2 regions of the Enterobacter sp. ECC-175 genome follow, and region 2 is predicted to be linked to the other one. Evidence: predicted binding sites of a transcription regulator. Region 2 holds the regulator's gene; the other holds the start of a gene.
The links. Region 2 encodes Fur, which represses iron uptake genes when iron is present. Its sites were predicted from a motif close to ATAATAATGAGAACNACTATCAA; they were not measured.
Positions count from the first base shown of each region.

Region 1: the regulator Fur is predicted to act here: its motif matches at 1,781-1,803, upstream of exbB (tol-pal system-associated acyl-CoA thioesterase).

Region 1 is NZ_CP143776.1:4,462,448-4,467,731, reverse strand. It holds gene yghB (DedA family general envelope maintenance protein YghB) at 1-284, opposite strand, end outside; gene metC (cystathionine beta-lyase) at 427-1,614, opposite strand; gene exbB (tol-pal system-associated acyl-CoA thioesterase) at 1,864-2,595, shown strand; gene exbD (TonB system transport protein ExbD) at 2,602-3,027, shown strand; gene V1599_RS21110 (cytoplasmic protein) at 3,065-3,505, opposite strand; gene V1599_RS21105 (hypothetical protein) at 3,507-3,911, opposite strand; gene V1599_RS21100 (ESA_00282 family adhesion-associated protein) at 4,015-4,518, shown strand; gene V1599_RS21095 (TIGR00645 family protein) at 4,600-5,088, shown strand; gene V1599_RS21090 (aldo/keto reductase) at 5,212-5,284, opposite strand, start outside.
Region 2 is NZ_CP143776.1:1,888,286-1,893,569, reverse strand. It holds gene ybfF (esterase) at 1-563, shown strand, start outside; gene ybfE (LexA regulated protein) at 692-985, shown strand; gene fldA (flavodoxin FldA) at 1,135-1,665, shown strand; gene fur (ferric iron uptake transcriptional regulator) at 1,957-2,403, shown strand; gene chiQ (ChiQ/YbfN family lipoprotein) at 2,549-2,878, opposite strand; gene chiP (chitoporin) at 2,922-4,331, opposite strand; gene glnS (glutamine--tRNA ligase) at 4,779-5,284, opposite strand, start outside.

The DNA of each region.
Region 1 (5,284 bases), 2.0 Mb from region 2:
TTGCCAAGCCAGCGGCCCTGCAAATAGCTCAGCCAGCAGCCCAGGCTGGCGGCGGAGGTGAGGATCACCATGGTTGACGTAAAGTCCATGACGCCTTTACCGATCAGCGCACCCGCCAGCAGCAGCAGGCTGTCGCCGGGCAGAAATGAGGCTGGCAGGAGTCCATTTTCCAGAAAAAGGGTCGCGAACATCACGAAGTAGACGATACCCACCACGTGCGGGTCCGCCAGCGCGGCAAAATCGTGTTGCCAAAGCGCAGCGATAATATCTTGAATAACAGCCATGGACTTTCCTGTGGAACAGCGGATATGACGCTATTGTACACCCTGTTGACGCTTCTGGGATTGATCCCATGCGCAACTCGCGCAGGGGATTTGGATAATAGTGTCCACAAAAGCGTCCAGAGAATACATTTCAGGCTGCACTCTACACGATACGCTCAAACCCTGCTGCTAAATCGGCAATAAGATCGTCAACATTTTCTAAACCGATGTGTAAACGAATCAGCGTGCCGTCGAAGTCCACTTCGCCATCCGGACGAAGGGCGGCGATCTGCTCCGGCTGGTTAGGTAAAATCAGCGACTCAAACCCGCCCCAGGAATAGGCCATGCTGAAAAGGGCAAAGTTATCCAGATAGCTTGCCAGCTCGTCATTGCTGAGCCGCTTTTTCAGCACGAAGGAGAACAGCCCGCTGCTGCCGGTAAAGTCGCGCTGCCAGAACGCATGGCCTTTGCTGCCGGGGAGCGCCGGGTGGTTAACGCGCTCAACCTGCGGATGCTGCGACAGCCATTGCGCCACCTTCAGGCTGCTTTCATGGTGCTGACGCAGGCGCACGCCCAGCGTGCGGATGCCGCGGCTGGTCATGTAGGCGGTATCGGCGTCGACCATCTGCCCCATTAGGTAGGCATTTTCACGCAGCTGATCCCAGCAGCGCGCGTTGGAAACCGCAGTACCAATCATGCCGTCAGAGTGGCCAATCAGGTATTTGGTGGCGGCCTGAATTGAGATATCAATGTCGAAATCCAGCGCCTTGAACAGCACGCCTGCCGCCCAGGTGTTGTCGATCATGATGATGGCTTCAGGCGCTTTGCTGCGCACGGCCTTCACGATAGCGGGCACGTCGTGCACTTCCATGGTGATGGAGCCGGGGGATTCCAGGAACACGATGCGCGTGTTCGGCTGAATCAGCTCGGCAATGCCTTCACCGATGAGCGGGTCAAACCAGCCGGTGGTGACGCCAAGCCTGCTGAGAATTTTGGTGCAAAAGTCCTGGCTTGGCTCGTAGGCGGTATTGGTCATCAGGATATGGTCGCCCTGTTCGACAAATGCCAGAATCGTATTGGCGACCGCCGCCGCGCCGCAGGGGAACAGCGCGCAGCCCGCGCCGCCCTCCAGCTCGCACATGGCTTCCTGCAGCGAAAAGTGGGTCAGCGTGCCGCGACGGCCGTAAAACAGCCCGCCTTTTGCACGATTGCGCGTGGCGATTTTTTTGTCTTCAACGGTATCAAACACCAGCGAGGAGGCGCGCTGAATCACGCTATTGACCGATCCCTGAGTGTATTTTTTGCTGCGTCCGGCCTGCACCAGCGTGGTATCAAGCTGCTTCTTAGTCATGTTCGCCAACCCTTTTTTATACGTCTGGACGTCCAGACTACCACGACTAAAAAAATCTGCACCTGGATGCTTATCGAATAAGCAGAAAATGTTATGAAAAAACCGCATAAGAAATTTTTACTGCGTAAGCGCAAGGAAAGTGAGCGAAAATTACGGCAGTATGCAAATACTAATGAGAACTACTATCAATTCGGCGACATTTTGATATTATTAGCTCAGAATTTGTGATTTGCGTCCTGGAGATACAGAGTGGGTAATAATTTGATGCAGACGGACCTCTCCGTTTGGGGCATGTATCAGCATGCTGACATCGTGGTTAAGATTGTGATGATCGGCCTGATTCTGGCGTCCGTGATCACCTGGGCTATCTTCTTCAGCAAGAGCGTTGAGATTATTTCGCAGAAGCGCCGCCTCAAGCGCGAACAGCAGCAGCTGGCCGAAGCCCGCTCTCTGGATCAGGCATCGGACATGACCTCATCCTTCCACGCGAAAAGCCTGACCTCTCTTCTGGTGAACGAAGCGCAGAACGAGCTGGAACTCTCCGCAGGCAGTGAAGATAACGAAGGCATCAAGGAACGTACCGGCTTCCGCCTGGAGCGCCGCGTTGCCGCCGTGGGCCGTCACATGGGCCGCGGCAACGGTTATCTGGCGACCATCGGCGCCATCTCCCCGTTTGTCGGTCTGTTTGGTACGGTCTGGGGCATCATGAACAGCTTTATCGGCATTGCGCAAACGCAAACCACTAACCTGGCCGTCGTTGCGCCGGGCATCGCGGAAGCGCTGCTGGCAACGGCAATTGGCCTGGTGGCCGCTATTCCGGCCGTGGTTATCTACAACATCTTCGCGCGGATGATCGGCAGCTATAAAGCCACGTTGGGCGACGTTGCGGCGCAGGTTCTGCTGCTGCAAAGCCGCGATCTGGACCTCAACGCCAGCTCCGTTAAGCCGGTGCACGCGGCGTCTAAACTGCGCGTAGGTTGATGAACTATGGCGATGCGTCTTAACGAAAACCTGGACGATAACGGCGAAATGCATGAAATCAACGTGACGCCGTTTATCGACGTCATGCTGGTTTTGCTGATTATCTTCATGGTGGCGGCGCCGCTGGCGACCGTTGACGTGAAGGTCAATCTGCCGGCCTCTTCCAGCCAGCCGCAGCCGCGCCCGGAAAAGCCGATCTACCTGTCGGTAAAAGCGGATAAATCGATGTTCCTGGGCAATGACCCGGTCACCGATGCGTCCGTTATTCCTGCGCTGGAGCAGCTTACCGGCGGCAAGAAAGACACCACCGTCTTCTTCCGCGCGGATAAAACCGTCGATTACGAAACCATGATGAAGGTGATGGATACGCTACACCAGGCGGGTTACCTGAAAATTGGTTTAGTCGGCGAAGAGAAAGCGGCCGCGAAATAATCACGAAAGCTGGCGAAAGCCAGCTTTTTTGTTTGCCTTACTTTAAATCCTTTCCTTCTCCGCTATTCGACAGCGCGTCCTCATCCAGCGCGACGCAGGTGACGTTCGACGTGCGGTGCTTACCCTCAGCGAGCTTGCGCGTCAGGCGCAGGGTGGCCGTCTCTCGCGCCAGCAGATACTGGTAATTGGCCTCCAGCCGCCCCAAAATTTTCTCTTTCAGCTCGGGGCGCTGTTCGATGATGCTGTTCATCACGGCACCGTAAATTTCTTCTTTCACCTGTAGCGCATAAACTTCATGGCGATGCTGCCATTTCAAACGCACCAGGGCCGCCGGAATCGAAACCAAATCCTGAGCGATGCGCGCCATTTCGGCATTTTTGGCGTCTCGTAATACCTCAAGATTTTGCTTTAAGATAAATTCATCACTTTTTTTGTTATCTAAAGTTAAATGGTCATTATTATCTGGCGCTTGTTTCATTTTAATCATCACCCAGGTGATAAAAAATGGGGGTGTTTTTTTCTCGCGTAATTAGATTAAGCCAAATTTCATTGCCCGCTTCATTTATTTCTCGGGTTTTTTCCGTCATTATTTGGCTAAGTTTTTGCGCATCTATTTCGCCCTCGGCCTGAAGATCGTTAAGCAGGTGGACGAAGGCCTCAATTTTTATGGCGCGAAATAAGCGCTCTTTGATATGACGGTCGTGCTCTTCCAGCAACATATTACGCGACTTACCCGTTCGGGATACGCCAATTAATATGTCGGATTCATAATCGGAGAGTTTTCTTTTCCCCTGAGTGAAATTAGCCTCTTTTTCTGCTTCCGTCGAAAGCTGTTCCACAGACGTGATGTGGTACTTAGCCGGAACAAGATTGTCGGGCAACATTTTTAATTTCCTTTAATTTCAACAGGGTGGGATTGATAAAGGCGTGAGATTCGTTGACAATATCATGAGGCAATTTTAAAATCAAAAAAAATGGAGCCTACCCATGAACAGCATTTTCTTTACGGTCATAACGTTACTATTATTGACCGCAGGCGTGCTTTTTTTGATGCATGAGTTCAATAAAACTCAGATATCAAAAGCGCCCCACGCGACGCCGCAACCGGAGCCGATGTCAAAAGAAGAAGGTGAAGACCATTTCTCCTTATTGATGAACGCGGTTACACCCGTTTGGTACTGGCGGGTTAATCACGAATATATTGATTTTTTACACGCAACAATAAAGCGTATGAACATGTCAGACATTAATGACACGCCGGGCTTGTTTGACGCGCAGCGTCGCTGTAGCGATCTCAATTCAGCGGTCTATAAATATTATGACAATATCAAAAAGCGCTGTCTGAACGGAGAAAAGGTATCCCACTCCGATCTGGACGTATTAAACCTGCGCCAGTGTTTTCGCGAGTTTAGCCTTGAGGCTTATCCGGAGCTGGTGGCGTTGGTGTGGCCAGAGTATGCGCGCCCGGAGGTTAATCCTGACGATGTGTAGGGTTTTTGTTGGTTAGTTGTTGCAAACAGTGAGCGCCGTTGAGATATACTGCGCACTGGTTTCGTTTGCTGACAGGACTTTATGGAACGCTTCTTTGAAAATGCAATGTACGCCTCGCGCTGGATACTTGCCCCCGTCTATTTTGGCCTTTCGCTGGCGCTGATCGCGCTGACGATCAAATTCTTCCAGGAAATCATTCACGTCCTGCCGAACATCTTCTCCATTGCGGAAGCCGATTTAATTCTGGTGCTGCTGTCGCTGGTTGATATGACGCTGGTGGGCGGGCTGCTGGTGATGGTGATGTTCTCCGGCTATGAAAACTTCGTCTCCCAGCTGGATATCGACGAGCGTAAAGAAAAGCTCAACTGGCTGGGCAAAATGGATGCCTCGTCGCTGAAAAACAAAGTTGCCGCGTCGATCGTGGCGATTTCGTCCATCCATTTGCTGCGCGTGTTTATGGATGCGAAGAACGTCCCGGACAACAAGCTGATGTGGTACGTGATTATCCACCTGACGTTTGTGCTGTCGGCATTCGTGATGGGGTACCTGGATAAGATCAGTAAGAAGTAAGTGAATTACAATTATTACCCCTCACCCTAACCCTCTCCCCATAGGGGAGAGGGGACTGCTCGGTGCGGCCTTTCTCCCTCTCCCCTATGGGGAGAGGGCCGGGGTGAGGGGGAAATTCCTTTTCTATTTATCCGACGACGCCTGCCATAAATTCAGCTCTCCGTCCGCGACGTGCTGGTCGATCCGCTTCAGCTCT
Region 2 (5,284 bases):
TGCTGGACACGCTGGATGCACATAGCCTGGAAAAAGCGACGCTCATCGGGCATTCCATGGGCGGTAAAGCGGTGATGGCGCTGACCGCGCTCGCGCCCGAGCGAATCAGCGGTCTGGTGGTCATCGACGTCGCGCCCGTGGATTACGACGTTCGCCGCCACGACGAGATTTTTGCCGCCATCAATGCGGTGACCGAGGAGGGTGTTTCCACTCGCCAACAGGCCGCCACCGTGATGCGCGAGCATCTTGATGAGGAAGGCGTGGTGCAGTTTCTGCTGAAATCGTTTGTTGACGGCCAGTGGCGCTTTAATGTTCCCGTTCTGTGGGATCAGTATTCTCACATTGTGGGTTGGGAAAGTGTTCCCGCCTGGCCGCACCCTGCCCTCTTTATCCGCGGCGGTAACTCGCCTTATGTCACCGACGCGTACCGCGACGCGCTGCTGGCGCAATTCCCTCAGGCGCGAGCCCACGTGATTGCCGGAGCTGGACACTGGGTTCACGCGGAAAAACCGGACGCCGTCCTGCGCGCCATCCGTCGCTATCTCACTGATACTGCGAATTGATTAAAAAGTCAGCGACTGGAAGGCTGCGGGCTTCCAGTCGTTGGCGTGTCGTTTTCGCTGATGTATGATGGCGCGCTTATCGCCCGGGCTTTAGCAGGGCGGCGTGTTTCCCCCGAAGTCTCAGAATCATGGCCAAAGAACAAACGGACCGTACGACACTAGATCTGTTCGCGAATGAGCGTCGACCGGGACGACCGAAAACGAATCCGCTCTCGCGTGACGAACAGCTGCGTATTAATAAACGCAACCAGCTTAAACGCGATAAAAATCGTGGGCTTAAGCGTGTCGAACTGAAGCTTAACGCTGACGCGGTTGATGCGCTTAACGAGCTGGCTGAAGCACGCAACATTAGCCGCAGCGAGCTGATCGAAGCGATGCTGATCGCCCAGCTTGATACGCTTCGCGCTAAAGTAAAAGTCTGAAAATCCCCCAAATCTCTCTTTTCATGTAGCACAGAGTGCAGTCCTGCGCGATAGCTGTTTCCGCAGGGTTGCGTGTTCTGCTATTATTGCCCTTATCCGTGGACAATTTGCGCCACCATACTATTAAGTTTCAAGAGGTTATTTTACTCATGGCAATCATCGGCATTTTCTTCGGCAGTGACACCGGCAATACCGAAAACATCGCAAAAAACATTCAAAAACAGCTCGGTAAAGACGTTGCCGATGTGCACGACATCGCCAAGAGCAGCAAAGAAGATCTCGAAGGCTATGACATCCTGCTGCTGGGCATCCCGACCTGGTACTATGGTGAAGCGCAGTGCGACTGGGATGATTTCTTCCCTACGCTTGAAGAAGTGGACTTTAACGGCAAGCTGGTCGCCCTGTTCGGCTGCGGCGATCAGGAAGACTACGCGGAGTATTTCTGTGATGCGCTGGGTACTATCCGCGACATCATTGAGCCGCGCGGCGCGGCTATTGTTGGCCACTGGCCAACCGCGGGCTATCACTTTGAAGCCTCCAAAGGCCTGGCTGATGACGACCACTTTGTTGGCCTGGCCATTGACGAAGACCGTCAGCCAGAACTGACCGCCGAACGCGTTGAAAAATGGGTGAAGCAGGTTCGTGAAGAGCTGAACCTGGACGACATCCTCAACGCCTGATATCCCTGCGGCGCGACTCCGGTTGCGCCCGTTGTCCAGGTCAAACCGATTAAATTAATTGCTACAAACTTTTAACTTTTCCGTTCAGACCTGTACAATATCCCCCTGGTAAAACGTGGGCTCCATCGAACAAGTTTGTTGGTGATACCCCATTTTTATAAGCATATTTTGCTTGAGACTTGCAGTTTTCATTTAGGCGTGGCAGTTCTATAATGAGACGCATTATCCCAAGTGCATTCTCTGTCACTTCTTCTTTTGAAGTGAATCGTTTAGCAACAGGACAGATTCCGCATGACTGACAACAATACCGCATTAAAGAAGGCTGGCCTGAAAGTAACGCTTCCTCGGTTAAAAATCCTTGAAGTGCTTCAGGGGCCAGACAATCACCATGTCAGTGCGGAAGACCTTTACAAGCGTCTTATCGATATGGGTGAAGAAATTGGCCTGGCAACCGTCTATCGTGTGCTGAACCAGTTTGATGACGCGGGCATTGTTACCCGTCATAATTTCGAAGGCGGTAAATCTGTTTTCGAACTGACTCAGCAGCACCACCACGATCACCTGATCTGCCTCGACTGCGGCAAGGTTATTGAATTTAGCGATGATTCCATCGAATCACGCCAGCGTGAAATCGCTGCGCGTCATGGTATCCGCCTCACCAACCACAGCCTGTACCTGTATGGTCACTGCGCTGAAGGCGATTGCCGCGAGAACGACCGCGCACACGACGCCAAATAATCCGTATTCATACTCTGAGCCAGCCGCGAGGTTGGCTTTTTTTTTGCCTAAAAAAGCCCGGTGGCGCTGCGCTTACCGGGCCTGAGGGGCTGTGACACCTTTGCAGGCCGGTAAGCGCAGCGCCACCGGGCGTGAATACAGCGCATTAGTTATTGTTGCTGCGAATTTCCTGCCAGATTTTATCGCAGCGCTTCGCCACTTCCTGATCGTTTCCGGTTTTACGCGCCTGGATGCAGGCCTGGTAATCCATCACGCGAACGCTCTCCTGCGTGGCAAACTGCTCGTGCGCCTTCTCTTTTTTCAGCACGTTCAGCACGCTTTGACAGGCCTCGATTTTTTCTGGCGAGCCTTGCGCGGTATTGATACAGGCGCTGTACGCCTCTTTTAGACGCGAATCCTCTTTCGGCCCCGGTGAGGTTGCGCAGGCCGCAAGCCCGGCGGTCATCACCGCGACAAGTACGATTTTCTTAAACATAGCCGTCTCCATTCCGGCGGGCCTTAGCCCGCCAGAGCGTTTATCAGAAGATAGTGAATGGGGCGATAACCATGAACTTCACGTCGCGCTCATCCTGGAAGATGTTGCCGTAACCACCGCCCCAGCTTGGGATATCGGAGTGGTTGTCGTACTGAGTGAAGTGCAGTTTGAACATGGTGCCCTTCGCACGGCCGTCCTGTACGGTGTACATCGCATCAAGGCTGTACGCAGACTCTTTGATTTTGTTGGACGCGTAGTCTTCACGCTGGCCTGCGGCGTTGATAAACCAGTCGGCCGGTTTTGCATCCCAGGCGTAAACATAGGACGCACCGACGGCCCAGCCCGACAGATCCCAGTTTTTGAGGTCATACATCGCCCCGAAGAACACCGCCTTTTCACCGTTGGCGTTAAAGTCTGAGCGGTTATCCCACCAGATGTCGAGACGACCGTTTGAGGAGGCGTAGGTTGGCGTCATGCGCTGCAGGAAGTAGCCCTGCTGCCCTTCCGCCTTCACCCACGTCCCTTCCAGGCGCAAATCCACTACCTCGGCCACCTTATAGCCAAAGGTCAGCGCCTGCAGCCAGGCCGTGCCGTCGTAGATATCATTAATGGTGTTGTTGTCGGCCTTATCGCGCGCCCCGTAGAACTGATAGCTGGTTGAAAGCGGAGAGCCCGCGACGTCAAACTTGTAGCTGGCTTTGGCAAAGTATTGATCGACAAAGCCTTCTGCCTGACCAAATGCTGCTTCAAGCACCAGATCATTCTTGAAATCGTATTTGGCACCGAGCGAGTGCAGGTAATCAACCTTAGTCTTGCGGTCGTTCTGGTAGAACTTGTCCATCTCAATGTGCCACGGCGCTTTGTACTCATTGGTCCACATGTAGGAGAAGCTCAACGCACCCGCATCACCGTAGTCAAAGTTCGCCCCGGCTTCCGCCCCCTGGTAAGTACCAGGCATAAAGCTCCAGTGCGGGGCTAACAGCGTTTGGCCGGTTGGCTGAATGTAGCCCGCGCGAGCCCACGCCGGGCCGTATTTAAATTTTGCCGCCGCTTTATACAGGCTGATACCGCTTTTATCGCCCGAATAGTCTTCATCGTAGGCTTTATTGCTGGAGGAGAAGGCAATTTCGTTCGGGTGGCCGCTGTCGCCGTTTTCCGCCATTTCAATCGCGGTAAATGCGGCAATATCCAGGCCGAACATGTCCGCCGCATAGCCTGACTGGAAATCAAGGTTGGCGTTCCATGTTGAGTGAGAGAGGTTTGTTTTGTACTTATCTTCAGCGACGTCTTTACGGTCACGTTCACGCTGCCAGTAATAGATCCCCCCGGTAAGGGTAGAATCATCGATAAAACCTGCTGCCTTAGCTTCTGGAGTCACCGCTAACCCCGACAATGCTGTCACACCGGCAATAGCCAGCGCCAGCGCACTACGTTTGCCACTGAACGTACGCATAGATTATTCCTCTTTGACGAATTAAAGCGCCTAAAACGGCGAAAATATAAAAGACCTAATGGTCAGGGGTAGTTAGAAATACCCTCGAATTAACTACCGTCTTTAGGTTATTTTTCGCGACGCGAATTATCAATGCTTTTTAGAAGGCAAAACTCAGGATTATGACGAAGTGCACATATTTAGTAGCTATTTGTAACAACTCAGATGAAGCGAGGATTTACAAGGCATAAGGGCTATTTTTACGCAATAACATGCATTATTTGCGTTTATTTTTTAAGCTCCATACCCCCTGTAAATATTACAACTTTATTTTAATAAAATAAGTAGCACGACATTGACCTGATTTTATCTGCGCGCGTGTAAGCTCATATCGTTAATGGCCTGATCGTTAAATAAAAAAACGCCGCTATAAGCGGCGTTTGTTTCTCATTGACCACTGCGGCGAAATTATTCGCCTGATTTAGCCCAGGTATCACGCAGGCCTACGGTACGGTTAAATACCGGTTTTTCCGCCGTGCTGTGGCGGCTGTCCAGGCAGAAATACCCTTCACGTTCGAACTGGAACGCTTTGCCCGCTTCAGCCGCTTTCAGAGACGGCTCAGCATAACCCTGCTTAATCACCAGCGACTGAGGGTTGATGACGGACAGGAAGTCCTCGGCCGCACCAGGGTTAGGTACGCTGAACAGGCGATCGTACAGGCGAATCTCTACCGGCAGCGCGTGGGCAGCGCTCACCCAGTGGATAACGCCTTTCACCTTGCGGCCATCGGCAGGATCCTTACTCAGCGTTTCCGCATCGTAAGAACAGAAGATGGTGGTGATGTTACCTTCCGCGTCTTTTTCAACGCGCTCGGCTTTGATGACGTAGGCGTTACGCAGACGCACTTCTTTACCCAGCACCAGACGCTTGTACTGCTTGTTCGCTTCTTCACGGAAGTCAGCGCGGTCAATCC